DNA from 4 places in the Paenibacillus sp. 8b26 genome. Region 1 is predicted to be linked to each of the others. Evidence: riboswitches for the same ligand, from Rfam matches in the RefSeq annotation. Region 1 holds a riboswitch; each other region holds the start of a gene.

Region 1 (7,272 bases):
CGTTTGATTCCCGCAGGAAGGCATGTTGCACTTTTTTCAATCGCAGAAATACGGGCTGACCGATCCAGATGAGCGTGTAATCCAGCTTCACGAGCGATTTCAAACAGCCGAAAGGGCTGAAAAAGTCTCTGCGGATGTGACGGACGCAGCAAAAACTCAAACCCGATAACATTCAGCTTGTGGTCGACAATAGGCTGCATATGGCTGGAAAAACTTTGATCCGCAATAATGTCCATGACATTCGGATGCTTGATTCGGGCTTGCAGTTGGCTGAATGGAAGCCAATCCTCATACCCTTCGACATGAAACGTTCCGGTCACCACAACCTCCATATGTAACAACCATTCCTTCGGCAAAAGAGCCAGTCTGTCCATCCATTGCTCCAGCTCCGAAGGACTGTCATAGCGAAACGCAATGCCGTCCTCGCTCCCTTGTTCCTGTTTCATTTGTTCCGACAGCATACCCAAGTTGTCCAACGCTTGAGTAAGCGACACCCTGGAATGCCTGATTTTTAGCAACCCCTGGTCCTTAATAGGTAATATGATGCTGCAATTGCTGCAAGTCATAATGGTCCTCCTCGGAACAATTTTCCGGTTTTTTCACCATTATATCACAAATAACTAGAACAAAAGTACTATGTAATTACGTTTTTTTACAAAAAATAAGGTTATTTTCGGCTACAACCTAGGACTTAAGTGTATATTCGACAAAAATTAAAGTCTTTTGAACTAATATTAAGGAGTGTTTAAAAATTAATCACATCATTGATTAAACTTGAAATAATTTTTCTGGGATATAATCTCTGCCTATTTTATTTTTTAGAACAACTCTCCGTTGGCAAAGAGGATATTTTACGTTATAATGTAGATATTAATACGTAGTCGTGTTTCTTCCGAAACCGAGCTGGATAAGATAGCATCCAGTACCCGACGGGCGGGTCTTATAAATACCTTGTTCATCCAAAATGTGCCGCCATTCTTTAAATATGCAAGCTCTGATGGGATACATCAGGGCTTTTTTTGTGACATTACAACTATACATATTAAAGGACAAGGAAAAATAAATGCTTGATTTGACAACGCTACTCAGCTTAAATAAAAAACCAAATTTCGCAGACATTGACTTACCAGTTCTGCGAGAGCTATTTTATAAAGAACTTTATCCCTACACATTTGAATTTATCTTAAGTACGGGGGAAACAATTACGCTAAAGTTTGACTTAAATAAATTTTGTCACTTGGTTGGCATTGAAAAGACTGCAAAGCAACAACGGACTCTACGTGGAAGACAGTTAAAAGATTACAAAGGTATGTGAGGTCTAAATAACATCTTTAAAGGAGTATTAAATAAAGCCAGTATACGTAACTTAGGTGTCAATCTGAATCCTATGAAAGATAAAATGCTTCATTTTTATTTTTTACCTCGTCTAATGAATACAGGTTCTTTGATGATCAAGTATGTTCCAAGTACTACAAGCGCTTTATCATGCGAGTTCTTTATCTATGATTTGCATTCACCAGACAATGCATACATCCAACTGGATTACAAAAAGAATGGCATGGCAAGTGGTATTATCCAGAATCATTTTTAGTCAACCGCATAACAGCAGCTAATCCTACGAACAAGCAGGCTGCTCCACCAAGCCACACTGTTTCGATTGTAGCTCGGCATAGATATGAACGCGAAGAAAAATCAAGATTTAAAAAGAAACGATTATTACACCAACGCCGACGACGTACAACAAGACGATCTAAGCATAATGTAACACGCATTTATAAAAGAGCTACTTAAGGGAAATATAAGTTTTGTCCCATTTCAAATACACGTTCAGTCCCCTCTCCACCAAATCACTTCATTACCTAAATCCTTAAAATTAAGGGAGTGTCAACATCTAGTAATAGCTGTTGACACTCCCTTTGAAAGATATAAATCCCGTTTTACACATTACATTTGAGAAGCTTATTTGGAAGCCTTTGGCTTGGTTGTTTTAGCTGGTTTAGCTACCGCAGGTTTGGCTGCTTTTACGGCTGGCTTCGCCGTTGCTTTCGCCGGAGCCACGGTTTCCTTTACAGGAGTCGTTGCTGCATTGGGCTTCGCGCCAGCTTTAAGACTATATTTAGCAAAGCCGTCAGCCGCGCTGCCGAGGAATGAAATTTGCTGGTTTCCGGCAAGCACGTCTTTAGCATCGGGTGAGGATTCGAAGGAAACCTTTGCCTCACCGAAAGGAGCAATAGACCAGTTGCCATCCGCAGCCGGATTAATCGTTCCATTCGTACGGATGTAATCAATAACGACTTGGCGGCTTTCGTCCGGTGCTGCCATCACAATGCGTTTGCCATCCGGATTTGCCAGTTTGGATGAGGAAGCACGATAGTTGTTGGTCGCTACGATAAATTTCTGTGCAGGATCAATTGCTTTCCCGTTGTATTGTAAATCCTTGATACGATGAGCAGAAGGATCAATAACGGCTCCCTTGGCATCATATCGTGCAGGCTGTGTCACATCAATCTGGTAGTTCACACCGTCAATGACATCAAAATTGTAGGTAGGGAAATCTTTGTTAATCAGCGATTGTTCCTCGGTTTTCTTTGGATCGATACGGTTGAACTGGCCCGCAGACCATTCCAGCCATTCCTGAATTTCAGCACCGGTAACTTCTACGGCCTGAACCGTGTTCGGGTACACGTACAGATCGGACACGTTTTTAATGGCTATCGTGCCTTCAGGAATGTTGGTATAATACTCGGCACCGTTTCGACCACCAGCCTTGAATGGGGCGCCAGCCGACAATACGGGAAGATTTTCGTATTCGGTCCCTTTAAGATGGTTCTGTACGTACCATTTTTGTGCATTCGTCACAATCTGAATGGATGGGTCATCCTGCACTAATGCAAAATAACTGTTGATCGGTGCTGTCGCTGTTCCCACCGGTTGACGAACATAATCCAATGTTCCTTTATGTTCGTCCTTGACCGCCTCTGTCAGTTTGAATTCGGGTTTGATCTGTTGCACCGCTGGATTGGTAGTATTCACAACCGGGCGCACTTCCGACTGAGAATTAGTTACATTCCACACGCGGTTTTTCTTTTCAAGGCTCAGGTCAATAATGCCCAACTCCTTGCCCCATGAGGAAGCTTCTACAGCCGGTACGCCATTAATGGTTCCTTTATCCAGGTCTACACCGCTCATTCCTTTAAAATCAGGGCCGGGGAAAGATTTATGCGCGTGTCCAAATAAAATAGCGTTAATTCCGTCTACCTTGCTCAAATATTTAACGGCATTCTCCATCAATGGAGTTTGCGGTACATCCTCATAACCTGTGTGTGCCAGCACAATAATAATTTCAGCACCCTCGGTTTTCATTTGTGGAATAAACTTTTTCGCCGTTTCCACAATATCCTTGGTAACGACTTTGCCCTTCAAATTACTTTCATCCCACTGCGTAATTTGTGGTGTTACCAAGCCAATCACGCCTACTTTGATTGAATGAACTTCACCCTTTTCATCCGTTACTTCTTTATCCAGAATGCGATAAGGGGTAAAATAATTTTTAGTGCCTTGGCCCCCATCATCGTAATACACATTCGCATTTACGTAAGGGAAATCAGCTCCCTTGAGCGATCTTTCCAAAAAGTCGAGACCATAGTTAAATTCGTGGTTCCCCACCGTAGCCGCATCATAGTCCATCAAGTTCATCATCTTGTAGACCGGATGGACACCGCCTTCTTTCTCGAAGGTTTTGCTTCTGGCCATATAATCACCCAGTGGATTGCCCTGCAATAAGTCGCCGTTATCGAACAACAGGCTGTTTCTCGTTTCACTGCGCGCCTGCTGGATCAGTCCGGCTGTGCTAATCAAGCCATATTCGTTCGTTTCCTTGTCCGCATAGTAATCGTAGTTCATCAAGGCCGCATGAATATCCGTTGTTTCCATGATCCGCAAATTCACTGTAGCGCTATCCTTGGATTCGCTGGCAGCCCAAGACGGAGCGGCTGAAAGCACCAGCATACTACAGGCTACGACGGCTGCTGTAAACCCTTTAAACCATTTTTTATGAAATAACAAAATATATCCCTCCTCATTAAGGTGTAGGCCTCATACACATACTTTTGCACATATATGTAAGTTTAGAACCCACCATTCCTATTTTAATCCAACGCGGGACAAAAGAGTAGTCATTTACCCTATTTATTTATGAAAAAATAATTAATTTTCCGAGAACTTAAAAACCAGCAAACCTCCCAAAAAACTCGGAGAATTGCTGGTTTTCTCATACTCTATCCGTTTCTATTTTTCCCACACCTGACGTCCGGTTTGCTTGCCCACATACTCAATTCGAGTAGGATTTACATCCAGAATGACATAATCAGGGTCATCCGGGCCGGAAAACCATTCCTTCAACGAATCATTCCACACTTGTTTGCGCAGTCCCTCGTCAGCCGTTACACGGACAGTCGCCTCAACCTCTACGACTTCCTTTGTACCGCCAACCTCATAGCCCAGCAGCAGATAAGCGTTTGGGTTGTCCTTGAGCTCCTCCACCTTATGTGTTTTGCGATCTGTCGCCAGATGGATGTTAAACCCTTCGTTAAAAAGAGCCATATAGCGTACCTTCGGCTTGCCGCCTTCTACTGTACCCAACGAGCAAAATTTGTTGTTATCCAAAGCCTTTACAATGGCTTGTTCCAGTTGGCTGCGATCCAATGTTTCCGTTTTACCCACGGTACAACAACTCCTTTTCGCAAATTAGAATTCCTGTGAATTGGTTTCCGACAAGATCATGGTCATTTTCAGAACAAAGCTCACAGTAAAAGTGTACCCTGTCGTTTGGCAAATGAACCGCCACTTCTTCCTATATGCTGGACAGACCCGCCTTCTAGGCATATAATCGTCGTAGTAAACCCGAATGAATAACCCATTCGACTATACAATGCCAGGGGTGCTGGAATCGGCCGGCTGAGAGTGTGTCCCAAGACACTGACCCTTACAACCTGATCTGGGTAATGCCAGCGTAGGAATGCTTAAGCAAGATGCGCCTTTTCTTTGACCAGGCCCATCCCTTACTTTGGTATATACATGCGCAAGCGTCCCGGAACATCGGGGCGCTTTTTTTGTTGAAGATGATGTTGTTGGAACAGATAGCGTCCGGCAGAAGTTATTTTTGTGAAATGGGAAACATAAGCTGTCTGATCCGACGGATTACGGGTAATAAAGGAGAGAACACAACGATGAAGCGCATGAAAATGTTAAGCCTTGGGCTGATCAGCCTGTGGTTAATGGCCCTGACCCTGACCGCCTGCGGCGGAAGCTCCCTCTCTGCCCCACAAGGCGAGACTCCTGCCGCCAACACCCAAACATCCTCCCCGACAAAGGGACTCAAGGACGTTAAAGTCGTGCTCGACTGGACGCCAAATACGAATCATACGGGCCTCTATGTCGCCAAGGACAAAGGATTTTACGAAAAAGCAGGCTTGAATGTCCAAATCGTTCAACCCGGCTCAGGCGGAGCCGATCAAATGGTTGCTTCCAATGCTGTACCTTTTGGTATCAGCTATCAGGAGGGCGTCACACAAGCTCGTACGCAAGGGGTACCGCTCGTATCCATCGCTGCGGTCATTCAGCATAATACATCAGGCTTCGCAGCCCCGGTTGACCGCGGGATTAAGAGTCCTAAGGATTTTGAAGGTAAAACCTACGGCGGCTGGGGTTCGCCCGTAGAAGAAGCGGTCATGAAATCCATTATGGATGCAGACAAAGGCGACGTAAGCAAGGTGAAGATCATCAACATGGGCAATGCCGATTATTTTACAGCCGTGAAGCGGGATATCGACTTTGCCTGGATTTTCTACGCATGGACCGGGATTGAAGCCCAACTACGGGGTGAGCCACTGGATATGCTGTATGTAAAAGATTATTCCAAAAGTCTGGATTACTATACACCTGTCATCGTGAGCAACGAACAGACGATTAAAAATGATCCTGAGCTGGTCAAGTCCTTCATGGACGCAACCGCTCAAGGCTATGAATATACCATCGCTCACCCGGAAGAAGCCGCAGATATCTTGATTAAAGCGGTTCCGGAGCTGGATAAAAAGCTGGTGCTCGCCAGCCAAAAATGGCTAAGCCCACGTTATCAGGACGATGCCACCCAATGGGGCGTACAAAAAGCGGAGATATGGAAAAACTACTCCGACTGGATGTACGAGCGCAAGCTGCTCAGCAAACCCTTGGAAGTCGATAAAGCCTTCACCAACGACTTCCTGCCCAAGCGTTAATCATTTTGTCAAAACGCTAAATTACCAAATAAATAAAGTCGAACTAGGGACGTGCACCAAGCGCCACTACGCGGACGGATGGTGCTTCCCATCGTTGTTGTACCCAGACTTCTTTTATAAATATCCAGAGGTGAAATCCGGGCAAGGTGATGCTTCCGAAGCGAGCTTTCCTATGGAAAGCTTTTAAAGCGAACGCTAACGCTTCTACAGCACCATTCCGCCCACTTCGTTCTCGTTCCACTTGGTTTGTTTTTTAGTTTCGTCTTATTCTAAGCGCTAAGTAGGTGCGCTTGTGTGTAAAAAATGCCACACAAACCACTTTAAAAATAAGGTGCTTTTAAGGCGGTTGCAGCGTAGCGTTACATTTGAATCTGAAGAAGCGAAGCGCTCGCCTTTGCCGTGGGATTCTTACCTTTTAAATTATTCAAAGAATCCCACGGCAACAGCGATCGTAAGATCAAATGAAACGCGGAGCGGTCTCACCCGCCTTAAACCAATTTATTTTCCTAAAACTTAAACAATAAAGGACAGGTGAATTCACATGGCTAACACACTGCTCAGTATTCAAGTGATTCCTAAAACCCCCAATAACGAGGACTCTTATGCATATGTAGATAAAGCGATTGAAGTTATTCAGCGCTCCGGTGTCAAACATCAGGTGAACCCATTGGACACGACCATGGAAGGTGAGCTGGATGAGCTGCTGAAAGTGGTTAAGGACATGCACGAGGCACTGACAGAAGCGGGCAGTCCAAGTGTCATTTCACAGATCAAAATCGCACATAACCCGCAGGGTATCAGCATGGATAAGCTGACCGAGAAATATCGCCCATGAACCCGAAAGGCAAAAACGCATCCTGGTGGAAAAGCGTATGGCCGCCCCTTGTGGCGGTCCTCTTCTTTTTAGCGGCCTGGCAGGGAGCGGTTTCCTATTGGCATGTGGAATCATGGATACTGCCTGCTCCGTCCCTGATCGTGCAGGAAGGAATGGCCCAAT
Region 2 (7,272 bases), 2.9 Mb from region 1:
CGTGTTCTTTTCGAGCGGTAGCCGCGCCACAGGTCGCAACATTACACATGTAGCGGTCTATGTAGGTGGAGGTAAAATTTTACACACATATGGCGGACCTGGGGTTACTTACTCCGATTTGAACTCTGGCAACTGGAAAAGAACATACATCAAAGCACGCCGCGTGCTGTAGCATTCATTTGATTTAGCCTATTCAAGCCGGGACTCTGGGTCTCGGCTTTTTTATATTTACCCATACTTTATTACTCTGCTTCAGGGGGTGTTCTGAGTGAATAGCCGATGCCTCGTTCCGTGCGAATCATTTTGAATCTTTGCCCTTTGTCTACCTTGACTCTCAAATGCCTGATATACACGTCCACTACGTTCGTATCTACAATATAATCATGCTTCCAAACATCCTTCAAAATTTGCTGCCTGCTGCAAACCTGATTTAGATGAATAGCCAGATGAAACAAAAGATCAAATTCTTTCGGAGTTAATTCCAGCTTCTGTCCGCCTCTGCTTACCAGTCTACTTCCACTATCAATATGTAAATCACCCGCCTGTATCGGCCTTTTCACATCACGTGCAGTACCAAAAATCCGCAATAAATTAGCCACTCTGGCTTGAAGCACTCTAGGGGAAAAGGGTTGGACAATCACATCGTGTGCTCCCTGCTCAAAACAGGAAACAATATGGTTCTCATCGTCCGATGAGGTCATTACGAATATTGGAACAGTGGGATCATTTCGCTGCATGATGCGGATCAAGTCTTGTGTATCGGCCTGCTCATTCTCCATATTGAGTAGCAGTAAATTCACAGAATTTTCGTCTAAATAGGACTCTCCCTCCGCTACATTGCGGGCGTAAACCACCTGATAGCCTTCCTGTTTCAACTGATGCACGTACGTAGTAGCAGATGCTTCATTCCCATTCACGAGTAAAATTAACGGGTTCATTCTTCTCACCCACCTGTGTTTGGACATAGGACTGCGAAATGGATACAGACGTAACTAATACAAACGATTTTAAGCATTATTTATTATATTGTAACAAAAAAGCAGAGAAATCATTCCCCGAGGGAAGACTTCCTGCTTTTACGGTTTAGCCTAAATAGCGTTGATAGATTTTCCTTGCTTCTGTTACGTCCTTCGTTCCGTGTATCAAGGCTCTTCCATCTGCAAAAATAACTAAACGGTGCGCTCCCTGACTAAAAGAAACCAGAAACGGATTTTGCTCCACTCTTCCCTCTCCCAAAGAAGCCAGTCTGTCTGCTATTTCTTTAAGATTCACCTGTATCGGCTTTGCTGGTCTAATTTGAACGGTATCCCGGCCGCACAGTACATCTGTTTTCTGGCGATGGGCTGCCGACAAATAAGGGTAGGTCGGATGAGTGCCACAAGAAGGACAATCCGCTTTTTTGATACTGTCTACTGCTATCGCTACATACTCATTTTGCCACAGATCGAACGAAAGCAGCTTCCCCCTAAGATCCTCCGGGTATCCACCAAGTAGCTTGAAGGCTTCCGTGGTTTGGTTGGCCGTGACCATCTGCACCGCCTGTGCTATAATTCCCGCGGTATCACAGGTTTCTCCGCCGAACGGTACAGCTCCAAGCAGACAATGAAGACAAGGCGTTTTCCCTGGTAAAATGGTATAGGTTACACCATAGCTGCCAACACATCCCCCATAAATCCAAGGAATGCGATGCTTTTGTGCCATATCGTTCATAAGTAGCCGGGTATCAAAGTTGTCGGTGGCATCCATAATGAGGTCCACTCCCTGAATCAGCTCCTCCAATTCCTCTACCCCAACATCCAGTACATGTGCATGTATGATCGTTTCCGAATTGATTTCCTTTAGTCTTCGCTGGGCAGCTACTGCTTTGGGACACCTCTCTGCGGCGTCACTCTCCTGAAAAAGCTGCTGGCGCTGCAAGTTACTCCATTCCACATAATCCCTGTCTGCGATGGTCACAGTGCCTACGCCTCCACGAACGAGCGTTTCCGCAATCCCGGTACCCAGCGCTCCAGCACCTATGATCAGTACGTGGGATGAAGCCAGACGACGTTGTCCTTCCGGCCCGAAAGGGGCGAATCTTTCCTGTCTGGAATAACGATCATTTTGTTGTACTTGCACACCAGTTTTTTCAGTCGCCTTCATGCCTGAACCAAGCCTTCTGTCGGGCTGCTTGCCGAGGCATAACGTTTTACAGGAATCATGCCCGCCTCAAAACCGTATCTGCCCGCGCGAACAGCCAGCTTCATCGCCTCAGCCATTTTCACAGGGTCCTGAGCTCCTGAGACAGCTGTATTCAACAGCACGGCATCTGCCCCCAGTTGCATCGCCATTGCTGCATCTCCAGGTGAGCGAATACCGGCATCGACGATAACTGGAACCTCCGCTTGTTCAATAATGAGCTCCAATGAGAACGGGTTTAGCAAGCCGCGTCCGGTACCAATGGGTGAAGCTCCAGGCATAACGGCATGTACACCAAGCTTTTGCAGCCTTTTGGCAAGAATCACATCATCCGATATGTAAGGCAGCACGATAAAGCCTTCCTCCAGCAGTTTTTCGCTGGCCTTGAGCGTTTCAAAAGGATCAGGCAGCAAGGTCTTGCTATCCCCAATGACCTCCACCTTAATCATATCGCACAGACCTGAGGCTCTCGCCAGCTGAGCGATACGCACTGCCTCATCCGCTGTCGTCGCTCCTGCCGTATTAGGCAGCAACGTATAACAACTCAAATCCAGCGTATCCAGAAAATGTTGCTTATCCCGTTCCTCCAAATTTAATCTCCGCACGGCAAACGTCAATATTTCGGTCTCCGCAGCTTCCACAGCTTTGGATTGAATATCCAGATCGGGAAATTTTCCTGTACCCAATAGCAGCCTTGACGTAAAAGATGCTTTGCCAATCGTTAACATGATTAACCGCCTCCCACAAAATGTACAATTTCCAAGCTATCTCCATCCTTCAGTACCGCTTCATCATGATCTTCACGAGTCAATATGTGACGATTCAGCTCCACCACTACAGTTTTTACTTTCAAATCCAGCTCTTTCAGCAGTTGATCCACATGAATGATCCGATTAGAAAAGGTCATGTTCTGACCGTTAATCGTCAGCTTCATTTGCTCGCCTCCTTTATACGTTCAGGAGAAAAGCTGCTTATTCCAAGCTCAGCCACACCAGCCCCTTTTAACAGCGCTGCAATCGCACGCCCGGTAGCTTCGCTCAGCAGCACACCATTCCGGTAGTGTCCGACCGCAGTATATACTCCGTCCACGCCGGGAACAGATCCAATACAAGGACGCCCCGCCGCTGCCTGCGGACGCAAGCCCGCCCAAGTGCGTATAAAAGAAGCTTCACGGACGCGAGGCAGCCAGGCAGAAGCACGGGCCAGCAGCCCCTCCAGGCTTCCAATGGTGACTTCTTTGTCATACAGATGTGGCAGACTCGTCGCCCCAATCCAAAGCTCGTTATTCCGCTTGGGCACCAGGTAAATATCATCGGCGTAAATGGTATATTCCAATGGATGATCCTTCAAGGAGACTGCAACAGCCTCACCCTTGACCGGATTAAGCGGATATTCAAAACCAACCTGCTCCAGCAGTCTCATACTATCCAAGCCTCCAGCAATAATGACCTGTTCGCAGGAAAAAAAACCACTGTCTGTTTGTACGCCACAAACTCGCCCATTCTGTACTACGAGTTGCTCCGCCTGTGTACCAGAGCATATTGTTGCTCCCAGTACGACAGCTGCCCCCGTATAAGCACGACAAAGCTGGGCAGGAGAAATTTGCGTCTCCTTTGATCGGTATATAGCTCCGATCACTTGACCATCCAAACCTGGAATTCGGCGGGCCAATTCTCTGGAATCCCACCACACAGGATGATCAATCTCTTGCGCAATAGCCGCATTCCAGCGTTTTTGCCCCTCTGCTTCCGAACGGAAGGGAGTCACAAATCCTTCTGTCCGGAATTCCACCGCAACACCGGACAAACGCTCCAGGTCATGAACCAGCTCGGGAAATGCATCCCGGCTTGTGCGAGCGAACTGTGCCAACTCCGGGTCGGTGAATTCTTCACTCTCTGCTGCCAGCATCCCGACCGCAGCCCCTGAGGCTCCCTCGCCCGGAATGAATCGTTCCACCAATATCGTACTGCGACCCTCCTTGGCCATATGATAAGCAATGGAGCTACCGATGACACCTCCACCAATCACCAAGCATTCAGCGTGTCCAATAGCTTGTGCCTCTGTTTTTATCTCTGGCATATGTTCCATCTCTCCTCTCCACTATCGATTCTGCTTGCAGCGATCTCCTACTTTCGTTTCGCCACTACAGGCTGTGCACTACCCGATCCGCCATTCGCTTGTACGCCATCGCAGCCGCAACGGGGGACTCAGCCTCCCAGATGCCGGACATCACCGCAATTCCGCTTGCACCCGCAGTATACAGCTCGTGAATATGGCGTGGTTGTATGCCGCCTAGAGCAATTACAGGGATGCTCAGCAGCCTGCATATGCGCTCAATCTGTACTATACCTCGCGGAGTGACCCCCGGCTTGCAGTGAGTCTCATACACATGACCATAGAGTACATAATCCGCTCCTGCCCGTTCGGCAGCCTGTGCCTCTTCCAAAGAATGCACCGACACCCCGTAGCGCGTGCCCTCTGGAAGTATACTTTTGACATCCCCAACAGGTAATCCGTTAGCTGGTAGCTGGATAGCTCCAACGGAGGTAAGCAAGGCAACATCCACTCGGTCATTTACTGCAATTTGCTGTAAAGGAACTCCCAGATTTGCCATACTGCGGGTCAATGCAAGGAGTTCAGATGCGCCCTTCTGCTTCAACCGCACGTGTACATAATGAACATACGGATGAATAGCAGCAGCCACTTGGGCAGTATGTGCATGTGCATCGGAATCGCCTTCCATCGTAATTACGTGCAATTCGATCTCATTCTCACCTCACAATAGACTAAATGGTTGTAAGCTGACCCTGTATCTTTACAGTCTCATATCGTGCTATACGGTATGGACTAGCCACGTTTACCAGCAAAAAAATGAAGGGGTACGATATATGAATACGAACATATGAACACGAACGAAAACGCAAAAAAACCACTTCCCAAAGGAAGTGGTTTAACGTACGTCCAATAACCGAACGGACCATCATATCCGTATACGTATATCGTCCCACGAACAAACAAAGTAATGATTTTCGTTACCTCGTTTGTACGGCGCTCACTTCCCTACGCTGGCATAACCCAGATCAGGTGCAAAGGGTCCGAAATCCGTTTATTCCGTCTCAGCCGCATGGGCGGCTCCCCTAGTGTAACTATTTTATTGTATCAGCTAAAGATAGCTTAGCATATTTTCCTAATCCTGCAAACCCCGCTTCTTGTGAAGCTTGGTACAGAACTCGATATTTAGTTGACTTTACTTGACCATTCTTCCACATTCCACGTTTTGGTTACCCAATCCTCGTAAAAGTCCGGTTCGTGAGATACGAGCAATACCGTTCCTTTGTATTCCTTCAAGGCACGTTTCAGCTCATCCTTCGCTTTGATGTCCAAGTGATTAGTAGGCTCATCGAAAAGCACCCAGTTGCTTTCCCGCATTAGCAGTTTGCATAGGCGGACTTTGGCCTGCTCACCACCACTGAGCGCGGATAGCGGACGGGTGATATGCTCATTTTTCAAACCGCAACGCGCCAAATGCGCCCGTACCTCATGCTGGTTCAAGTGCGGGAATTCATTCCACACATCCTCAATCGGTGTAACTTTCTCTGCGCGTACTTCTTGCTCAAAATAAGCTGACTGCAAGAAATCCCCTTGATAGGTCTTGCCGCTGATCGGCGGAATTTTTCCCAGAATAGTTTTGAGCAATGTCGATTTACCGACACCATTGTAGCCCACAATCGCAATTTTATCGCCACGTTCAATCGTCATGGACATTTTAGGCAACAGGGCATGGGTGTAGCCAATTTCAAAATCAATACCCTCAAATACCGTTTTCCCGCTCGCACGTGCTTCCTTAAATTGGAATGTTGGCTTAGCCGCTTCTTCCGGTTTATCGATGCGCTCGATTCGATCAAGCTGCTTCTCACGACTCTTCGCCCGACCCGACGTAGAGGCGCGAGCCTTATTGCGTTGAATGAAATCTTCCTGTTTCTTAATAAAATCCTGCTGCTTCTCATAAGCTTCAATATGCTGGCTTTTGTTCAGGTCCGCCATTTCAAGAAACTTTTCATAGTTGGCTGAATAACGGGTCATTTTGGCAAATTCAAGATGATAGATGACATTAACGACCTGATTCATAAACTCAGTATCATGAGAAATAAGAATAAATGCATATGGATAATCCTTCAGATAACGTGTAAGCCATTCAATATGCTCTACATCCAAATAGTTGGTAGGCTCATCCAGCAGCAGCACATTCGGCTTTTCCAGCAGCAGCTTGGCAAGGAGCACCTTGGTCCGTTGTCCACCGCTAAGTGCGGATACATCCCGATCCAGTCCTATCGCGGAAAGGCCTAATCCATTCGCCATTTCTTCAACTTTCACATCGATGAGGTAAAAATCCCCCATATCCAGTTGTTCCTGAATTTCACCCATCTCTTCCAGCAGCACTTCCAGTTCTTCGGGAGAAGCTTCACCCATCTTGTCAGTGATCTGCATCATTTCCTTTTCCAATTCCAACAACGGGAGAAAGGCATCCTTCAGTACATCCCGCACTGTTTTGCCAGGTGTCAGCTTGGTGTGCTGATCCAGATATCCATAACGTACACGTGGAGTCCATTCCACTTTGCCTTCATCCTTAAGCAATTTTCCGGTCAGAATGTTCATCAGTGTCGATTTACCAACACCATTGGCTCCCACCAAACCTACACGTTCCCCTCCGAGCAATCGGAAGGATACATTTTTAAACAATGCGCGGTCCCCAAAGTTATGGGATACATTTTCTACAGTCAATAAACTCATAAGCTGTTTTTGGCTCCTTATTGTCATCGGCGATGCCGACTGTTCTTATTTCATATGCATTTCTTTCAAAGCCTTATTGTAGCACATCCAGTAGCCTTATCGGAATATTGAAAATGGGTGAATTTGAAGGATTTTGATATTGTCTGCTTATAAAAAAAGAAAAACCACTCGTAGGAGTGATTTATTTAAAGATTGTTTAAAGATTTATTTATATTCATTATAACATTTATATTCAAAATACCCTGCGGCCGCCGCAGATTTTTCATCCGTAAAACGCTCTGTCGCTTTAAATGGAGCTGGACA
Region 3 (7,272 bases), 2.6 Mb from region 1:
CGGTGTTGCTCCCGAGCATATGGTGCAATTTATGAACAATTCAGGGGCGCTGAATGTGGTATACACCAGTCGATATTTCCAACCGAATGGTGAACTTTTTGGTGATGAGAATCTTTTTATTGGTCCCAGCTTCCCAGAGCGCAAAGGAGAAAATTCATTTCCCCTGGATGCATTACAAGATAACAAGGTTCTGTATATTTCGATGGGAACGGTTTTAGATCATATTGAAGACTTTTTTAACACCTGTATTGAAGCTTTTGCCGATTTTGAAGGCATCGTCGTGATTGCGGCTGGCGAAAAAGCTGACTTTACGAAAATCAATCCGGCCCCCGAGCACTTTATCATTTCACCCTATGTTCCTCAATTGGAGGTATTACGTCATTCAGATGTGTTTATTACTCATGGTGGAATGAACAGCGTGAATGAAGGAATTCACTTCAATGTTCCCTTGGTTGTACTACCCCAGGACAAGGACCAGCCGATGGTCGCGCAGCGGTTAACGGAACTTCAAGCTGGCTATCGAATAACCAAAGACCATATCAATGTACAATCGTTAAGAGAGGCCGTACATGAAGTGATGTCGAACGCAGTGTATAAAGAGGGCATACAAAAAATAAATGATAGCTTCCAGCAATCCGGCGGTACAGAAGAAGCCCTTGCAAAAATTGATGCTTATCTTCAAAAAGAGCTCGCGTAAAAAATCGCGGGCTTTTTTTCCATTTTAGCTAAGACTTTAGATTATATTCATCTAAAGAATACTCAATAAGTTTTAGGGGTTGCTTATTAGAATGTTTTTGGCTACTTTAGTTTCATAACTCTATAACTATCCCTTGCTTAAAGCATGTTCTTAAGAGCAGTTAAATAGATTCCCGTCACTTGCTTGCTAATGCTGGCATTCAGTGCAATGTAGGCATCGAAGATAGACTCAGAACTTCGTTGGTTGATCCCCAATGCGGAGTGCTGAAAGTCATCTTGCCGAGGGCGAGTGGGCTGACGATTAATCCCAGATTGGGGTGGATTCGGAACGTGTTAAGTTTCAAGAGACGATTCCTCTGGTTCGTGAGTCCTCTATCTGTTTAACTCTCGCTCGGCTCCACGATTCCAGCATCCATCCAGGATACTCCGCAGGAAGCTTGCTCACCTCATTTAAAGAAAGCAGTTCTTCTTCAGAGAAAAGGATATCCGTAGCTCCAAGGTTATCGTTTAATTGTTCGATTCGTTTGGTTCCAATGATGACGCTTGTGACGCTCGACTGATGCAAGAGCCAGGAAATGGAAAGCTGCGCAACACTGACTTGCTTCCGTTCAGCCATCTCCGATTCCTTCATTACTACTTCCTGTCTATCCATCGCTTTTTCATTTTTCGTGTGACATACAAAAAAAAGAGAAACCCAACGTCATGGAAATGACCGGGTTTCTCGACAAGTTGAGTTCCAGATTCTTTACTTGGAACCATTTTTACAAAAGCATTTATTTTGTAATCGTAATTTGTTTGGATGCAGCGCTATAATTCACTTGGTAGCCCGAAAGCTCACTAATGGCTCTTAGTGGAACTAACGTGTAGCCCTTAACAATAATCGGGGCTGTGATGGGAGTTGAGGAATTCCGGGATATATTTAGCTCATATACTACCATCTTGGGATTCTTAATTTGAAGTATCACCTGTTTGCCTTCAGTAGGGCGATTCATAAGGATCCGCTTGGTCCCTTTTTCATAATTCACCTGGTAGCCCACCCGTTCGCTGATAAAACGTAGCGGAACCATCGTCACCCCATTTATGATCTGCGGGGCCTGATCTATCGACATAGCGCGACCATCCACGTAAGCATATTTTGCTCCTGGTGTCAGGGTGAAAGAAGTTGCGTATGGGGCAACCGCATTGTTGGAGTACACGGACGCTGAGCCAGAGGTTGTTGTACCTGTACTTGTACTTGTCGTGGTTGATGAACCGCTGGTATTAAACACACGATTGCGAATAGCTTCCAGTCGATCCAGCAGATCACTTTTACGCGACCCGCTTGGCAGATCACTAATTGCGTCTCTGGCAGCACGCCAACTGGATGCACTCAGGTTATTCTCCGCAGTCCTCATCAAATCTCTTGCTTCCTCATAGTCTGATGAACTAGACGACGAAGACGAATAGGAAGTATCGGTACGTTCCGATAAACTCACACCTGAAGATTCCCCTCCATTGCTTTTTACTGCTACTACCTTAATTACATACCAGCGTCCTGTACGCAAATTCGTAATATTGTAGGACTCAGAGGTTGTAGCCCCACGATAGTCATTATCAACATATATTTTCACCCTCTGCGCTTCACTTGGAATATCGTAGGTGATTTTTATCCAGGTTTCATCCTTGCTGTCTACCTCAAGATTGGTTACTTCCGACGTACTGGAGCTCGAATTAGTCGTCGCACTCAGCTTCACGCCAGAGGACAACGCACCTGTGCTCCGCTTGGACTTAATCGTAATTCCATACGACCGAGCTGCTGTCAGGTTCGTGAACGTATATGTCGTTCCTGATGAATCTGTTATCAGTTGCCCGTCCAGATATAGACTAACTGTACTAATCCCGCTGGGTCTCGTCCAGGAAATGGATATACTCTGATTACCAACGGACGTCACTGTCGCTCCAGTCACATCTGGCACGGACGAAGTATCGACGGAGACTGTTGGGGTTGTAACTGGAATACTAACCCCCCCAGATACGTTTCCGGATTTATCCACTGTTTTGACCGTTACGGTATAGTTAGTGGAAGCGATCAAGCCACTAAACGTGTAGGACGTACCTAAGGTTCGCTGCACTTCCCTATCATTTAGATAGATAATCGCTTGGCTCAGGTCAGCATCCTTGGGCAAAATGTAATTCACAGTAAAAGCGTTGTAACCCACATTCGTCGCTGTCAGCCCGCTCACCTCCCCTGGAGGTGTCTTATCTACAGGAACAACAGAAGCCGTTTTGGCCTGTACTGAAGTCCCCTGAGATTCATTTCCGCTCTTATCCACCGTCTGCACGCGAAAGTTATATGTTGTATCAGGCTGTAAGCCGCTCATCATATAAGAATTACTTTTGATGTTATCTACATATACGTCCGTGCTGACGCTGACCTTTACATGGTCAAAATTGGTGTCCGTCGGATTTGTCCAAGACAAGTTCATCTTTGTTGTATCTGCCGGAACCGCTGTCAAATGGCTTACTTCTCCAGATGTAATACTCAACGCAGCTGTTTGGTTCGCCAACGTTTTTATAATTCTGTTAATATAGGTTCTTTGACCATCTACTTCTGTAAGCGTAGTCACGCCTGTACCCGAACCAACCTTCGCATAGCGCCCTTGACCTGCTAATACGTTTGCATGTGACTGCTCTATACCCGGATTTTTCAAATTCCAGCTATGCTCTTTGGCAGGCAACGCACTCGCCGCTACATCCGTTCCCCCCAAGATGCCATATCCCGTATTCAAAATCAGAGTAACCGTTGCGAACGGAGCCATCCATTGGCGCAATCCCTTCTTTTTCATGATCTGTGCACTCCTTGATAACAATATGTATTTGTCAAACCAGTTGGTAAGATTACAAAATCCTCCTATTGTAATCCAGCCTTGTCAGTCTAGCATAAGCAATAGACGTTCATTTAAATGTTATCGGAATATTTAAAGGAAATGTTTAGGCTAATAGTATAAGCTCTTGCCCCAAGCCAAGAACTGGACTTGTATACATAAAAAAAGCCGCGCTGAGCGCGGATACTAAAAGATAATTTATGCCTGGTCCAACCTGGTCTAATTAGGTTTTCTCTCCCATCGGAACAATGTACAGTGTTCCATCCTCGCTATACTCCGCATAGGCGATCTCGTCGATATCACCATATCCTTGCTCCCGGACCTTTGCTTTAATCTGCTCCATATCGATTTTCTTGCCCCTCATGGATTCGTTCAGCAGCTTTCCTTTATCGATGACCGTAACGGAAAAGAAGTCAGGCTGCACACCTATCCCCATATCCTGAGCGGTTGGCGGCTCGTATTCGGGTTTGCGCATGACTGATAGTGAGCCGTTCGTTTCCAACGTGGCGTACCTGACCTCACGAAGAGAAAAAATATTTTGCTGCCGAAGCATGGAAAGTAACTGTGTATACTCAATATCGTATTTTTCTAGCATTTCTTGATTAACCTTGCCTTTATCGATGAGCAGCACAGTCCGGCCCTCCGCCATATATCCAAATCTTACAAAATGGGTCGTTGCCTTCTCAAAAAAATAGGACAGCGCGCACCACAGTGCCAAAGCAAACAAAAGCTGCCCAATGCTCACCTTATCGTCGTATAGTGTATTCCCCACAATTTCGCTTAAAACCAATGACGTTAAAAAATCGAGCGGTGTTAACTGACTGAGGGTTTTCCGCCCTGTAATAAAAGCAATTATCCACAAACCAAAAAAGCTGATGATCAATTTGACACCAATCGTGACGAATACCTCCATACATACACCTCCCGGCAAGAAGTTATTTTCTCCTTACGGGTTATTACACCTGTCCATTTCTATATAAACAGTGGTTCATTTCACCTTCTATACTCTTGTGTTCAGAATATCCGCTCTAATGCGCGCACCCTACCGTACTGGCGCACATCTTCCGGCGTTACCGCGAACAGCATATTAAGTAGCTCGATCTGAAAGCTTCCTGGTCCTTCCCCACCTTTTCGTTCTGCTGCCATTTCAGCAGCAACGCCATATACGACAAGTGCTGCCATGCCAGCAGTAAGTCTGTCGTTTTCGACAGCAGCGAAAGCGCCCAGCACCGAAGTTAATAGGCAACCAGCTCCCGTAACTTTGGTAAGCATGCTATGGCCGTTCTCAATGATCCACCCTATACGGCCGTCGGTAATGACGTCTTCTTTGCGGTGATTGCAACAATCGTATTCAGTTGATGGGCTGCTTTGACTGCAAGTTGTGAAATATTCAAATTGCCTGTTTCTCCAGCATCGACACCTTTAATTTGTATGTCTTCGCCAATGATTTGTGCAATTTCAGCAGCGTTACCGCGAACAATATCCACCTTGACCCGATCCAGAATCCGGAGAGCAGAGGCTGTGCGGAATGGGGTCGCTCCCGCGCCCACGGGATCTAACAGCACAGGTACCCCATGTTCATTAGCCGATAAACCAGCCATAATCATGGACTCTACAAGTTCTTCATTTAACGTACCAATGTTAAGTACAAGCGCCCCCCGCAATTCGGGCCATATCTGCGACTTCCTCTTTGGCGTATGCCATAACTGGTGAAGCGCCGAGCGCGAGCAGTCCGTTTGCCGTAAAATTGGTGACGACCACATTGGTTATATTGTGAACGAGCGGATTCGTATCCCGCATATTTTGTAGCAACAAAGCCATTTGATCTAACATAAAAAAACCAACCCTCTTTCTTCAGGAACCTGTGAAAGACTGTTGGCCTATACATATGTATACACTTATATCCCTACGCTGGCATTATCCAACAGGTTCACACGGTCTACGACGGCTTAGTCGTACTCTCAGCTTGCTTCCACAGGCTCCCGTTATATTTTTTTCTAATGTTACGGGTTCGTCATACAAAAATCAACAGATATTTTGATCATGTAAAAAACGTTTGGAGGTTTGCTTTTGGACCCATCTATTGCTTCTTCCCCGTCTGCTGTTGTAGCCGCTGATGGCTCGGGTGACTATCTTTCTCTAATTGAAGCTTTAGCATCCCTTATGGATTGAGGGCAATAATTTCGGGAAATAATATTGCCCTACCCATTCTGAGGTTCAAGTCGGACTACAGCTCCTTAACGACTTTTTACGAGAAGCTGGATCGCTTCCTTAACAAGTTTATCTGTATCTCCACCAGCCTCTTGTTCTTCCAATATACAACGTTGCAGATTCTCTGCAACGATCTGGGCAATCGCTTTATCGGATGCGTTGCGTACGGCGGATAACTGGCTTACTACGTCCTTACAGGATTGTCCTTCATCCATTAAACGAAGCACCCCACGCACCTGACCCTCAATTCTTCTCAGGCGTGTTTTCAGTTCATCACTATAATTGTAATCCATCAGGTATACACTCCTTTTTGATTTAATCTTATACATGTATAGGTATATTATAAACCAAAAAAATAATAAGGACATCCTAAATGAATAGATTTACCTTACCCTGCGAAGCATCCCCCAGGTAGGCAGCTACTCCGGCATATTCCAAACCGTCCATCAGCTCTTCCTGTTGTAGTCCTAGCAGATCCATGGTCATGGTGCAGGCCACCAGCTTGATCCCCTGCTCTTGCGCCAGCTCGATTAGCTGCGGAAGGGAAAGCGCATTATGCTTTTTCATGACATGCTTGATCATCTGTGGGCCGAGTCCTGCAAAATTCATTTTGGACAATGCAAGCTTTTGGGGTCCACGCGGCATCATCCAGCCAAAGGCTTTTTCGAGCAGCCCTTTATTCGTGCGTACGAGTTCCTCCTTACGGAGCGTATTAAGCCCCCAAAACGTAAAGAAGATGGTCACTTCATGGTCGTAAGCTGCCGCACCATTCGCGATAATAAATGCGGCGATAGCCTTATCCAGCTCCCCGCTAAATAAAACGATAGTTGTTTTTTGCTGAGTCTGTTCCAGATTCATCCTGTAATCTCCTTTTTCACTGCAACTTTGTTATTTAAAATCCTAATATGGAACTCCAAATTTTAATGGCAGTAAGAAGGATCAACACCACTAAACTGTATCGCAAAATAACCGGGTTCATTTTCGAGCTCCATTTGGAGCCTAGAGGTGCGCCGATCAAACTTCCCAATACCGTAAAAACAGTTACGATAACCGGAATATGACCCGTTGATATTTTGCCAATGACACCGCCAATGGCGGAAATGAACACAATAGCGAGTGAGGATGCGATGGTCGTTCGGGTAGGAATCTTGAGCACGGTTAACATAAATACTCCCGCTAATGAAGCAAAGAAGACCTGAAACATGCTAATCGTGGACACTTCTTGTGCTGAAAAATGTGCTATGCCCAAGCCAGCCGGGACAAAAAGTAATAACGGATAATTGATAATGGCTCCGCCGATACCCAGCAAACCGGAAAAGAATGATCCGATCAGACCCAGAAGCACCATGACTCCATACAGGAGAGTATCCATCATGCCCCCACTTTAGTTGTCATGTACGGCACAGCGGTTAGGTCCCATTTCCATGTCTCGCTGTTCTTCTTCCGTAGGTGTTATTTTTCCCATGTTGGTCTGCCGAATTTCTTGATAGGCGTTAGGGTG
Region 4 (7,272 bases), 1.9 Mb from region 1:
TTTAATCAAAATCAGAATGTATTATGGTTATTTTGTCATATAAAAATAGACGAATAAAACAGATTTACACGTCCATACTATGGGCAACATGTCATCTTTCGACACGAATGGTCATCAATACGAAATGAAAGAAGGTTATTCTTATGGAAGCATTTTATATAAATAGGGACGGATCATTATCTACTCCGCTACGGGGAAAGGATGTATTAGCCAATCCACTTTTGAACAAAGGGGTCGCTTTTACCGATGAGGAACGCAAAGAACTGGGTCTTGAAGGAATTCTTCCGCCAACCATCCTTTCTCTGGAGAAACAGAGCGTCCGGGCATACCAGCAATTTTTGGCACAACCGACCATGCTGCGCAAAAACGCTTCCCTGAACGATCTTCACAATCGAAATGTCGTGCTATATTATCGATTGCTAACCGACCATTTGAGCGAGATGCTGCCCGTTGTCTACACACCTACGGTGGGGACCGCGATTCAGGAATATAGTCATGAGTATAATCGCCCTGGAGGTGTCTATTTGTCGATTGATAATCCGAACGGCATCGGACAAGCATTCTATAATTCTGGCTTGAGCGGTGAGGATGTAGATCTGATTGTAGTGACGGATTCCGAAAGTATTTTGGGGATCGGTGACTGGGGCGTGGGAGGCATTAATATTGCCATTGGCAAGCTGGCTGTATACACGGCTGCGGCAGGAATTCACCCGGGACGGGTGCTACCGATTGTGCTGGATGTGGGTACGAACAATGAAAAACTGCTGAATGATCCGCTGTATATCGGAAACCGCCATAAACGGGTTCGCGGAGAGGCTTACAACCAGTTTATTGATACCTTTATCAGCAAAACGTTAGCTCAATTCCCAAAGGCGCTTTTGCATTGGGAAGACGTGGGTAGCGTGAATGCACGCCATATTATCGGAAAATACGGTCAAAGTATTCTCACGTTTAACGATGACATTCAGGGTACGGGAGCCGTAACCTTGGCTGCAATTCTTTCGGCGGTAGGCGTCACCAAGGTTCCGCTGCGTGAGCAACGAATACTGGTCTTCGGCCCGGGAGCAGCGGGAATCGGCAACGCCGACCAAATCCGGTTAGCCATGATCGTGGACGGCCTTGCAGAGAAGGATTCCTTCAAGTCGTTCTGGGCCTTTGATTATCGAGGTCTGCTCACAGACGATATGGAAGATGTATTGGATTATCAGAAGCTGTATGTGCGCAAAAAAGAAGAAGTCAGCTCATGGACACGGTCTGATGACGGCAAAATACCGCTGCTGGAGGTCATTCGTCAGGTAAAACCTACGATATTAATCGGAACCTCCGGCGTAGCGGGTGCCTTTACCGAAGAGATTATCAAAGAAATGGCCAAGCATGTGGAGCGTCCCATTATTATGCCGATGTCTAACCCTACGAACCTTGCGGAAGCTGTTCCGGAGGATTTGATCCGATGGACAGATGGCAAAGCACTGATCGCTACCGGAAGTCCCTTTGAACCTGTCAGCTATAACGGAACGAAATTTGAAATTGGACAGGCGAATAATGCCTTTGTTTTCCCGGGGCTTGGTCTGGGCGCAATTGTGGTCCGAGCTAAGAGAATTACACCCGCCATGTTTACCGCTGCGGCAGACGCTGTTGCCAATGGGGTAGACACCGATCAACCCGGAGGCGCATTGCTTCCCAACATCCGAAAATTACGGGATGTTTCATACGCTGTTGCGGTTGCAGTAGGAAAAGCCGCGATTCAGGATCAGGTGGCTCAGGCACGCATTTCAGATATCGAGCAAGCCGTTCGGGATGCGATGTGGAAGCCGGAATATGCGAAGGTAAAAGCAGTGGAAAACGTAATACACCACCCGCATTAATAGGGCTTTCAGGAGGAAAAATCCATGAGTGTCGGACATATCTTTTACATTTTGGTGCCTATTTTCTTCGTTATTATTTTAGGGTGGTTGGCAGGCCATTACAAAAGCTTCGATGCCTCTTCCTCGAAAGCCCTAAATTCACTGGTTACCAAATTTGCGCTGCCCGCGCATTTATTTATCGGCATTACGACCACCAGCAGGAAATCCCTTATCGAGCAATGGCCTTTCTTGCTGGCTCTGTTCATTGGTATTGTCGGCTTTTATGTCGTCCTCCTGCTGGTGGGTCGGTTTGCGGTGAAGCAATCGGTAAAGGATGCATCCATGTTTGCTTTGAACTCGGCCCAGCCGACATTTGCCTTTATGGGCATTCCGGTACTAGGTGCCATCTACGGTTCCTCTGCTGTAGCCATTCCGATTGCACTTACGGGGATCGTAGTCAATGCCGTTCTTGATCCAGCGGCTACCATTATAGCTACCGTCGCCAGCCGGAACTCAGGCAAAGAGCGGAATGGTCATCTCGGGAAGCTTGTTTGGGACTCCATTCTCCACGGCTTAAGAGAACCGCTGGCGCTGGTGCCGCTTATTGGTGTTATTTTGACCTTGTTCGGCTTCCACTCCCCGGATTTGCTGAACAAATCGTTCAATCAAATTGGCGATATTACGTCCGGGGCCGCTTTATTCGCGGTCGGTGTGACCATTGGCGTGCGCAACATCAGTTTCAGCATAATCGCCATTGCCATCGCGCTGTTAAAAACGATTGTACAGCCTCTATTGATGCTGCTGATTGCCTACCTGTGCGGCCTTTCGTCTGCCGATACGGTGAAGGCGGTATTACTCGTTTCCTTCCCAGGCTCAGCTGTCGCTGCCATGATTGCTACACGTTTTGAAAGTCTGGAATCGGAAACGGCCTCTGCTTTTGTCATTAGTGCGGTCATTTCTCTTGCTACACTGCCTGTGCTGATTTCCCTGCTGGTGTGAATCATTTCCTATTAGACATTGGAGCTTGCCGCAAATTCCTTCGTGTAGATAGAACTGACCATTAACACTAGAGTGGCTCCAGGTCAAGCACAAACTGCCGCAGAGCGAATGGATGACGGTTTGACATAACGTATGAACGAATGTACAGTAATAGTCAAAAGAATAGGAAGTCCACTAGGGGAGCCGCTTATGGCTGAGACAAGAACGTATCTTGGACCCTTTGAACCTGATCTAGTTCGTACTAGCGTAGGAAAGTGGAGCCTTCGTATATAAGGTCCCTCGTGCTTTTTTGCGCATTGGACCTATGATGAAGCCGCTCCAGTTTTCGGGGCGGCTTTTTAGCGCTGTTCCGGAATTGCATTCTTGCGGGACTTCCTGCTCTTCATTTTGTTGGAGGTGGGGAAATGAGCTTTACACAAGAGCTCCGTCGGCAGGCGGATGGCATTTTTCAAGCGATTTTTGAGCATCCCTTTGTGAGAGGTATTGCTGAAGGGAGTTTGACAAGAGAACAGCTGATTCACTATGTAAAACAGGACTTTGAATATCTGAACGCCTACATGCGGATATACGGCATTGCGATCTCCAAATGCACGAGCCGGGAGGACATAGCTGCATTTAACGAACAAATCTCTTTTATCCTCCACAGTGAGATTCATCCGCATCAAAATTTCTGCGCTGTCGCAGGTGTGACCTATGAAGAGTTGCAGGGATATCCGCTTGCTCCGTCCGCTCACCATTATATCCGCCACATGCTGACGGTCGCGCATGAGGGCAGTCTTGGCGAGATCATGGCCGTGCTGCTGCCGTGTCCGTGGACATATCTTGAGATTGGCCGCAGGCTGCTGGATGAGGTAAGGCCGGACGAGTCCCACCCGTTCTATGAATGGATCAACTTCTACCAGTCTGAAAATCTAACAACCAAGTTTCGAGAACGTGTGGATGCTTGGGCGGAAGGCGCAACGGCTGCCGAGCGGGAACGGATAATTGAGCATTTTATGCTGAGCTGCCAGCTGGAATATATGTTCTGGGATATGGCTTATAAGCAGGAAGAATGGCCGGTCCAGATGCAGGCTGCGGTCGGGTCAACGATATGAGTACATGGGAAAAGGATTGTTCGGAGCTTCTGACAAAGGTACACAGCAGCAACCCCCTCGTTCACAATATGACCAATGTGGTGGTCACCAACTTTACAGCTAACGGCCTATATGCGCTGGGCGCTTCGCCGGTGATGGCTTATGCACCCGAGGAAGTTGCGGATATGGCAAAAATAGCAGGTGCCGTCGTTTTAAACATCGGTACGCTGAACCGCGAACTGGTCGATGCCATGATCACTGCCGGACAATCGGCGAATGAACATGGCGTTCCGGTTCTGCTAGATCCGGTCGGTGCGGGAGCAACTCACTTTAGAACTGAGTCGGCATTGCGAATCCTGAGTGAAGTCAAAATCTCACTGGTACGGGGCAATGCGGCCGAAGTCGCACATCTTATCGGGGAAGCCCATGAAATTAAAGGCGTAGATGCTGGTGACAGCCCGAGCAGCAATCATGTCGATCTGGCAATTCGAGCTGCGCGGGCACTCAGTACCATCGTTGTCATCACTGGAAAAGAGGACGTCATCACCGATGGATCTAGTGCACGAATGATTTGCGGCGGAGACGCGCTGCTTACGAAGGTAACCGGAGCAGGCTGCCTGCTGACCTCTGTGTTGGGCGCTTTTGCCGCCGTTGAATCTAATCTGCTGCTCGCAGGGACAGCAGGCTTGGCATTTTACAGTGCAGCGGCTTCCCGGGCCGCCGCACGCACAGCAGACCTGGGACCCGGCAGCTTCCAAATTGCCTTTCTCGACGAGCTAGCTCAACTGCATACGGGCTCGCTGATGGGGCATGTATCAGTTCGTGAAAGCGGAACAACGACAGCAGGTGGTACGCGATGACAGACGTTCTTGTACCCAGAGCACTGACGATTGCCGGTTCGGACAGCGGTGGCGGGGCCGGGATTCAGGCCGATCTCAAAACCTTCCAGGAGCTTGGCGTATACGGCATGTCGGCGATTACGGCCGTTACCGTACAGAACACCTTGGGGGTTCACGGCGTATATCCGCTGCCACAAGAGGCGGCAGCCGAGCAGATTGAAGCGGTAGGATCAGACCTTGGCGTGGATGCCCTGAAGACTGGCATGCTGTTTGATGCAGGCATCATCCGTCTTGTGAGCGAGCAGATCCGAAAGTTCGGCTGGAAAAAGGTCGTCGTCGATCCCGTGATGATTGCCAAGGGAGGCGCAGAGCTGCTGCAATCGGAAGCAGTGCAGGCTTTGCAGGACGACCTGCTCCCCTTGGCCCTGGTTGTTACGCCGAATATCCCGGAAGCGGAAGCCCTGACAGGGATCAGCATCCGTACGATGGAGGATCGCCGGGAGGCTGCGAGACATATTAGCAATATGGGTCCAAAATTCGTCGTGATCAAGGGCGGTCACGCTGACGAAAGCGAGAACAGCGGGCAGATTGTTGATCTGCTCTTTGACGGAGCCACCTTTACAGAGCTACGCGGCAAGCGGGTACGGACTGTCCATACACACGGAACAGGGTGTACCTTCTCGGCAGCGATCACCGCCGAACTAGCAAAAGGGATGTCTGTACCGGAGGCTATCTCGAAGGGTAAAGCCTTTATCCAGGCGGCGATTGAGGAACCTTTGCATCTTGGACAGGGACATGGCCCCACCAATCATTGGGCCTTCCGCCGTCGTCAGGAGATGCTTCTATGAGCAGCAGAATATTGTCAGAGGCGGTGCGCCGCCATCTACAGATGTACCTGGTGCTTGGAAGCGTGAATTGCCTCGCGGAACCAGGCTGGGTTGTGCAGGAGGCTCTGGCTGGCGGCGCAACCATGGTCCAGTTCCGGGAAAAGGGCCGTGGTGCATTAACAGGCGCCCCTATGATTGAACTGGCACGCCGGCTACAAGACCAGTGCCGCCGTATGGGGATTCCCTTCATCGTGAATGACGATGTAGAGCTGGCTCTTGAGCTTGACGCCGACGGCGTTCACATCGGCCAAGACGACGAATCGGCCGATTCCGTCCGCGAGCGGATCGGAAACCGGATTCTCGGCGTCTCCGCCCATACGATTGAGGAAGCCCGCCGCGCCATCCTGCAAGGTGCAGACTATCTCGGCGTGGGGCCTATCTATCCGACCATCTCCAAGGATGATGCCAACGCCGTGCAGGGTCCGGCCATATTGCATGAGCTGCGCAAAGCGGGAATGGATGTGCCGATCGTCGGGATCGGGGGCATTACGGTGGATCGTGTAGAGGAAGTGGTACGTGCGGGTGCGGATGGTGTAGCAGTGATTTCGGCCGTGACGCGGGCAGAGCAAATTCGGACTGCGGTCGAGGAATTGAAGAAAAAGGTAGTGTTGTACATCTAACATCCGGAGGTGTCTTAAAAACCATACAATAGCAAATGGGAAAGCATCTTGCTTTTGTGTGCAAACGGACCGTTGTTCCAGTCGCTATTGTCTTCAGATGATCAGATACTTTTTGGATAACACAAAAATGGGGAGCGGAATAATCTGCTTCCCGCTGCCCAATTTATTTTCGATTTTGACTTAAAATAAATTTGCTACTTCTCAGCAGCATGAGCAATTCCTTGATAGTGATGAGCAAGGGCTTTGTGATAATATTCTTTTTCGGCAAACTGAAAAAACAACACTGGATTGTTCGCGTTAGCCATTTTCATACGTTCAAAATGCTCCGCCTTTACAAAATTTTGACCAGCGAGTTGATTAGGGTCGTTATACGTATACATATCACGGTAAAAAACTGTATTGTACAAAATATACACTCCCTGTCTTGTTTTGATGTGTAGACAATAACACTGTATGGTAAACACCCAGTTATGGTCACATGATAAGAGCCCAAAGGTCGGCGTGGGGCCCATCTATCCGACCATCTCCAAGGATGATGCCCATGCCGTGCAGGGGCCGGTGATATTGCACAAGCTGCGCAAAGCGGGAATTCATGTGCCGATCATCAAACATCCGGGGGTGTCCCAAGAACTATAAAATGCTATGTATTTTCCTTCGTAGTTTCACACCGTTTTTAAATGAAGAGAGCTGTCTCAGTTGTAGAAAAACCTCCAAATTAATTAATTCATCTTGTGCCGATCCCTATTGATCCACCTTCTGATAGCAATAAACAAAAAAGTAAAAAGCGCAACGAAAAAAATGATACCCACTATTACTATAATCAGAGCAGTAGTCATACTTAACAACTCCTTCCTTTTTCGCTCGTATATCCGTGAAGGCTACCGACGATCTGCACACTGATATTGTATAATAATTGTAAATGGAGTGAGGGGAGAAAACTATGCTGAACAAGCTGAAGAATCCATTTTTTCTTATTCTGATAATTTTCTTGGCTACCTTAATAGTGCGAA

What was found. Region 1 has a riboswitch for thiamine pyrophosphate ahead of ACQ4MX_RS12560 (ABC transporter substrate-binding protein). Riboswitches for the same ligand answer to the same signal wherever they lie in the genome.
Region 2: another riboswitch for thiamine pyrophosphate. It lies ahead of ACQ4MX_RS27620 (thiamine phosphate synthase); the one in region 1 lies ahead of ACQ4MX_RS12560 (ABC transporter substrate-binding protein).
Region 3: another riboswitch for thiamine pyrophosphate. It lies ahead of thiM (hydroxyethylthiazole kinase); the one in region 1 lies ahead of ACQ4MX_RS12560 (ABC transporter substrate-binding protein).
Region 4: another riboswitch for thiamine pyrophosphate. It lies ahead of tenA (thiaminase II); the one in region 1 lies ahead of ACQ4MX_RS12560 (ABC transporter substrate-binding protein).

Annotation. Positions count from the first base shown of each region.
Region 1 covers NZ_CP192445.1:2,728,804-2,736,075, forward strand. The annotation lists gene ACQ4MX_RS12540 (EAL domain-containing protein) at 1-566, opposite strand, end outside; gene ACQ4MX_RS12545 (PBECR4 domain-containing protein) at 1,064-1,315, shown strand; gene ACQ4MX_RS12550 (bifunctional 2',3'-cyclic-nucleotide 2'-phosphodiesterase/3'-nucleotidase) at 1,960-4,065, opposite strand; gene ACQ4MX_RS12555 (pyridoxamine 5'-phosphate oxidase family protein) at 4,288-4,722, opposite strand; TPP riboswitch at 4,926-5,035, shown strand; gene ACQ4MX_RS12560 (ABC transporter substrate-binding protein) at 5,229-6,275, shown strand; gene ACQ4MX_RS12565 (MTH1187 family thiamine-binding protein) at 6,817-7,110, shown strand; gene ACQ4MX_RS12570 (ABC transporter permease) at 7,107-7,272, shown strand, end outside.
Region 2 covers NZ_CP192445.1:5,949,149-5,956,420, reverse strand. The annotation lists gene ACQ4MX_RS27650 (C40 family peptidase) at 1-172, shown strand, start outside; gene ACQ4MX_RS27645 (response regulator transcription factor) at 243-938, opposite strand; gene ACQ4MX_RS27640 (ThiF family adenylyltransferase) at 1,084-2,142, opposite strand; gene ACQ4MX_RS27635 (thiazole synthase) at 2,139-2,906, opposite strand; gene thiS (sulfur carrier protein ThiS) at 2,909-3,112, opposite strand; gene thiO (glycine oxidase ThiO) at 3,109-4,257, opposite strand; gene ACQ4MX_RS27620 (thiamine phosphate synthase) at 4,322-4,936, opposite strand; TPP riboswitch at 5,219-5,327, opposite strand; gene abc-f (ribosomal protection-like ABC-F family protein) at 5,416-6,969, opposite strand; gene ACQ4MX_RS27610 (hypothetical protein) at 7,174-7,272, opposite strand, start outside.
Region 3 covers NZ_CP192445.1:105,196-112,467, reverse strand. The annotation lists gene ACQ4MX_RS00435 (macrolide family glycosyltransferase) at 1-697, shown strand, start outside; gene ACQ4MX_RS00430 (aldo/keto reductase) at 1,037-1,348, opposite strand; gene ACQ4MX_RS00425 (stalk domain-containing protein) at 1,470-3,521, opposite strand; gene ACQ4MX_RS00420 (YetF domain-containing protein) at 3,784-4,473, opposite strand; partial or broken gene thiM (hydroxyethylthiazole kinase) at 4,575-5,393, opposite strand; TPP riboswitch at 5,447-5,556, opposite strand; gene ACQ4MX_RS00410 (metal-sensitive transcriptional regulator) at 5,798-6,064, opposite strand; gene ACQ4MX_RS00405 (DsrE/DsrF/DrsH-like family protein) at 6,141-6,629, opposite strand; gene ACQ4MX_RS00400 (TSUP family transporter) at 6,664-7,143, opposite strand; partial or broken gene ACQ4MX_RS00395 (MBL fold metallo-hydrolase) at 7,156-7,272, opposite strand, start outside.
Region 4 covers NZ_CP192445.1:4,623,705-4,630,976, reverse strand. The annotation lists gene ACQ4MX_RS21610 (NAD-dependent malic enzyme) at 144-1,865, shown strand; gene ACQ4MX_RS21605 (AEC family transporter) at 1,890-2,843, shown strand; TPP riboswitch at 3,010-3,113, shown strand; gene tenA (thiaminase II) at 3,248-3,937, shown strand; gene thiM (hydroxyethylthiazole kinase) at 3,934-4,776, shown strand; gene thiD (bifunctional hydroxymethylpyrimidine kinase/phosphomethylpyrimidine kinase) at 4,773-5,603, shown strand; gene thiE (thiamine phosphate synthase) at 5,600-6,262, shown strand; gene ACQ4MX_RS21580 (hypothetical protein) at 6,457-6,678, opposite strand; gene ACQ4MX_RS21575 (hypothetical protein) at 6,764-6,898, shown strand.